One region of the Fontibacillus forbon genome, then DNA from elsewhere that is predicted to be linked to it. Evidence: a T-box and tRNA genes for the amino acid it is inferred to sense, from the RefSeq annotation. Region 1 holds a T-box; the other holds one or more tRNA genes.

Region 1 (2,167 bases):
CCCGTAAACCTGATACCCGTTAGACCCGTTTCCGAACGGTACTTTGTTCAGGTAAGCCGTAAGGATTTGGTCCTTGGTCAGGAAGCGCTCCAGCCGCATCGCCAGCAAAATTTCTTTCACTTTCCGGTTGTCCGTCCGGTCGAGATTCAGAAATACCCGGCGTGCCAACTGTTGGGTCAGCGTGCTTCCGCCGGTCTGGATATCTTCTTTGAGCAGTTTTTGCTTTACTGCACGCATCGTACCTTTGAAGTCGACACCCATATGTTCTTGAAAATTATTGTCTTCGATGGCTATGACGGCATCAATAACGGAAGAAGGAATTTCTTCATAACTGATGGGCCGCCGGTCTTCTTCCGAACGCAATTGGCCGATGGGCTGGCCGTCGCGGAAGTAGGCGAATCCTGTAATTTCGTTATAATTGATTTTTTGCTCGATATCGGCACGCGTTCTCACGGGTTCGTCTACGACGATCGAGGAGACATATCCGAATACGGCTCCTCCCGCAAACAAAGCTCCGGCAAACCCGAGCAAAACGAGCCAGCCAAGCGTTGTCCAAACCCAACGTCCCCGTTTACGCTTGGGCGCAGGCTTTTTGTTTCGCGATGTGCTCCGTGATTCGCTTCGCGATTTGCGTTGCTCCTTCCCGGAGTTGTTATCGTTCTCATGAACCATGGATGATCCTCCTTTTTAACAGCAACATTATAGCATAAAAATGGTGGTTTGGTGTCTTTTTCAGCTCATTCGGACAGGATCCGACCCGGATTCGAGCCGCTTTGCGTTTGACTTGACGAAAGTTTCTGTGATATAAAATAGTCAATTGCATATCGTTAAAGGCTTGGAAAGACTTAGTAGAAGGCGGAATCCCGCCGCTCAGAGAATCGGTGGTCGCTGCGAACCGAATGGGCGGATCCCTTTTGAATTACCGTCTGGAGCCGTCCGGGGGAACGCAGAAATAGTCAGTAGTCCGGTACCGGGAAGACCCGTTATTGAAATGAGGTGAAAACCGTTCTGTTCAAATTGGCCCGCCCTACGGCGGACAAGGCTGGATAACGGTTTTAATTAGGGTGGTAACGCGAGCAGCTCCTTCTCGTCCCTTGGGATGATAAGGAGCTTTTTGTCGTTTTCGGATAGGTTGAATCAATTTTAGGAGGAATGCTGAAATGAAGTGGGAAGAATTAACGTCAATCCAGCAGGAGGAAGTCGAGCGCCAATTGAAGGTGATCTCCCGCGGTGTGGTGGAGATTGTGCCGGAGGATGAATTAAAGCAAAAAATCATGAAATCGGTTGTGACCGGAACCCCGTTAAATGTAAAGCTGGGACTTGACCCTTCAGCTCCGGACATTCATGTAGGTCACACGGTGGTTTTGCAAAAGCTGCGCCAGTTCCAGCAGTTTGGACATCAGATCCAGCTCATTATCGGCGATTTTACCGGGAAGATCGGCGATCCGACGGGTAAATCGGAAACCCGCAAGCAGTTGTCCGAGGAGGATGTGCAGCGGAATGCCGAGACGTACCGTCAGCAAATTTTTAAAATTCTGGATCCGGAAAAAACGAAGGTATTCTTTAACTCCGAATGGCTCGCTCCGATGACGTTCGAAGAAGTGGTCAAGCTGGCTGCGAAGGTAACGGTAGCCCGGATGCTTGAGAGAGACGACTTCACCAAGCGTTACCAGAGCGGTCAGCCGATCAGCATTCACGAGTTCTTCTACCCGTTGATGCAGGGAATGGACTCGGTCGCGCTGCATACCGATATCGAGCTTGGAGGCACGGACCAAAAGTTCAATCTGCTGATGGGCAGAACGCTGCAAAAGGAATACGGCCTGGAGCCGCAGGTGGCGATTATGACGCCGCTGATCGCAGGTCTTGACGGCGTGCAGAAGATGAGCAAAAGTCTTGGAAACTACATCGGCATCGATGAAGAGCCGAACGAAATTTATGGTAAATCGATGTCCGTGCCGGATGAGCTTATGCTGAAATACTATGAGCTGGCGACCGACCTGACGAACGAGGAATTGGCTGTACTCAGCGAAGGCGTCAAGACAGGTGCGGTACATCCGCGGGACGCTAAAATGCAGCTTGCCTATACGTTTGTCCGTATGTACCATGGCTTAGACGCGGCTGAAGCGGCGCAAGAGCATTTTATTACCGTCTTCCAGCAACGGGCGCT
Region 2 (2,167 bases), on a different contig from region 1:
AAAACACAAATTCTGTTTCGTATCCAGTTTTCAGGTGATCAATCATCTGAAAATGAATATTCCCTGATAGCTCAGTTGGTAGAGCACTCGACTGTTAATCGAGTTGTCACAGGTTCGAGTCCTGTTCGGGGAGCCATTATGGAGAGGTGTCCGAGTTGGCCGAAGGAGCACGATTGGAAATCGTGTAGGCGTCACAAGCGTCTCGAGGGTTCGAATCCCTCTCTCTCCGCCATAATTTTTCTTTAAAATTAACGCTTTATTTCATTGAGGCCCGTTGGTCAAGGGGTTAAGACACCTCCCTTTCACGGAGGTAACAGGGGTTCGAATCCCCTACGGGTCACCATTTAACTTTAGACTTGATTTTAGGCTAACTTTTCTGGTACAATTAAATTTGTCTTTCCCATGGAGGCTTAGCTCAGCTGGGAGAGCATCTGCCTTACAAGCAGAGGGTCGGGGGTTCGATCCCCTCAGCCTCCACCATAATTCAATACCTTTTTTACTGACGCGGGGTGGAGCAGCCCGGTAGCTCGTCGGGCTCATAACCCGAAGGCCGCAGGTTCAAATCCTGCCCCCGCAATTATCCCTTCTAGGGATGAGATTTACCAGTGTGGAGCCGTGGTGTAGAGGCCTAACATGCCTGCCTGTCACGCAGGAGACCGCGGGTTCGAATCCCGTCGGCTCCGCCATTTATTTAAACGAAGGAAACTGTCACTGTAACCACCGCTGATTATAACACCGGGGTAGGTAGAAGGTTCCGAAATCTTTTCGATACGGCTCGGTAGCTCAGTCGGTAGAGCAGAGGACTGAAAATCCTCGTGTCGGCGGTTCGATTCCGTCCCGAGCCACCATTAATTTTTTGAATATGTAATATGCCGTTGTAGCTCAATTGGTAGAGCAACTGACTTGTAATCAGTAGGTTGGGGGTTCAAGTCCTCTCGACGGCACCATGCATGGAGGCTTAGTGAAGTGGCTAAACACGGCAGACTGTAAATCTGCTCTCTACGAGTTCGGTGGTTCGAATCCATCAGCCTCCACCATTTCTTTAGGGGCATAGTTTAAAGGTAGAACAAAGGTCTCCAAAACCTTTGGTGTGGGTTCAATTCCTGCTGCCCCTGCCAGATTTTACGAAAAGAATATTTTATTATGGCGGTCGTGGCGAAGGGGTTAACGCACCGGATTGTGGCTCCGGCATTCGTGGGTTCAAGTCCCATCGATCGCCCCATTTTTAACTAAAAAATCATTGTTGGGGATTAGCCAAGCGGTAAGGCAACGGACTTTGACTCCGTCATCCATAGGTTCGAATCCTATATCCCCAGCCATTTTAAGCGGACGTGGCTCAGCGGTAGAGCATCGCCTTGCCAAGGCGAGGGTCGCGGGTTCGATTCCCGTCGTCCGCTCCATTTTTTTATAAGGCGCCATAGCCAAGTGGTAAGGCACAGCTCTGCAAAAGCTTTATCCCCAGTTCGAGTCTGGGTGGCGCCTCCATTTTCTTTTTTGCGGGAGTGGCGGAATCGGCAGACGCACAGGACTTAAAATCCTGCGGTAGGTGACTATCGTACCAGTTCAAGTCTGGTCTTCCGCACTTTTGATTTATGTCCCCTTAGCTCAGCTGGATAGAGCGTTTGACTACGAATCAAAAGGTCAGGAGTTCGAATCTCTTAGGGGACGCCATTATAACTCGCTTAAAGAAAATAAATATGAATATGCCGGTGTGGCGGAATTGGCAGACGCGCGCGACTCAAAATCGTGAGGGAAACCGTGGGGGTTCGAGTCCCTTCACCGGCATCACACAAAAAGGTTTGTTAATTGCTATTGAAGCAGTTTGCAAACCTGTTTTTTTATGTAAGCATTGGCAGGTCGATCGTTATCATGAAAAAGGGCCGTGAAATGCGAGATTTCTCGAGCATGATGTCAACATCCAGACTCGAATCCGCGATAAGGTATCGTCTGGCCAAGGCGAAGGTCGTAAGTATGAAAGAAAAACTCCAAGCGGTAATGGGACTGCCCCCCGTTTATGAGACAGGAATCAAAACACCTTGCAAGTTAAGCAGCCAGTTGTCGATAATCAATCGGTGACTGGTTGTTTAGTTTTGTTTGAATGCGAATTGAGTTATAGTAAGTAATGTAATCTCGAACGACTTGTTCAACGATTGCCGTCGTTGTACTC

What was found. The T-box of region 1 lies ahead of tyrS (tyrosine--tRNA ligase). A T-box ahead of a tRNA ligase gene usually reads a tRNA of that ligase, here a tRNA-Tyr.
Region 2: it encodes a tRNA-Tyr, which carries the amino acid that the T-box ahead of tyrS (tyrosine--tRNA ligase) is inferred to sense. The anticodon was not compared.

Annotation. Positions count from the first base shown of each region.
Region 1 covers NZ_JBKGFV010000001.1:537,850-540,016, forward strand. Annotated here, with positions in the region: gene ACLB09_RS02365 (transglycosylase domain-containing protein) at 1-672, opposite strand, end outside; T-box leader at 828-1,098, shown strand; gene tyrS (tyrosine--tRNA ligase) at 1,161-2,167, shown strand, end outside.
Region 2 covers NZ_JBKGFV010000006.1:315,432-317,598, reverse strand. Annotated here, with positions in the region: tRNA gene ACLB09_RS22715 (tRNA-Asn) at 61-136, shown strand; tRNA gene ACLB09_RS22710 (tRNA-Ser) at 141-232, shown strand; tRNA gene ACLB09_RS22705 (tRNA-Glu) at 269-343, shown strand; tRNA gene ACLB09_RS22700 (tRNA-Val) at 405-480, shown strand; tRNA gene ACLB09_RS22695 (tRNA-Met) at 504-577, shown strand; tRNA gene ACLB09_RS22690 (tRNA-Asp) at 610-686, shown strand; tRNA gene ACLB09_RS22685 (tRNA-Phe) at 773-848, shown strand; tRNA gene ACLB09_RS22680 (tRNA-Thr) at 872-947, shown strand; tRNA gene ACLB09_RS22675 (tRNA-Tyr) at 953-1,037, shown strand; tRNA gene ACLB09_RS22670 (tRNA-Trp) at 1,045-1,118, shown strand; tRNA gene ACLB09_RS22665 (tRNA-His) at 1,147-1,222, shown strand; tRNA gene ACLB09_RS22660 (tRNA-Gln) at 1,245-1,319, shown strand; tRNA gene ACLB09_RS22655 (tRNA-Gly) at 1,326-1,400, shown strand; tRNA gene ACLB09_RS22650 (tRNA-Cys) at 1,412-1,485, shown strand; tRNA gene ACLB09_RS22645 (tRNA-Leu) at 1,497-1,582, shown strand; tRNA gene ACLB09_RS22640 (tRNA-Arg) at 1,595-1,671, shown strand; tRNA gene ACLB09_RS22635 (tRNA-Leu) at 1,706-1,785, shown strand; one part of gene ACLB09_RS22630 (IS3 family transposase) at 2,044-2,167, opposite strand, start outside.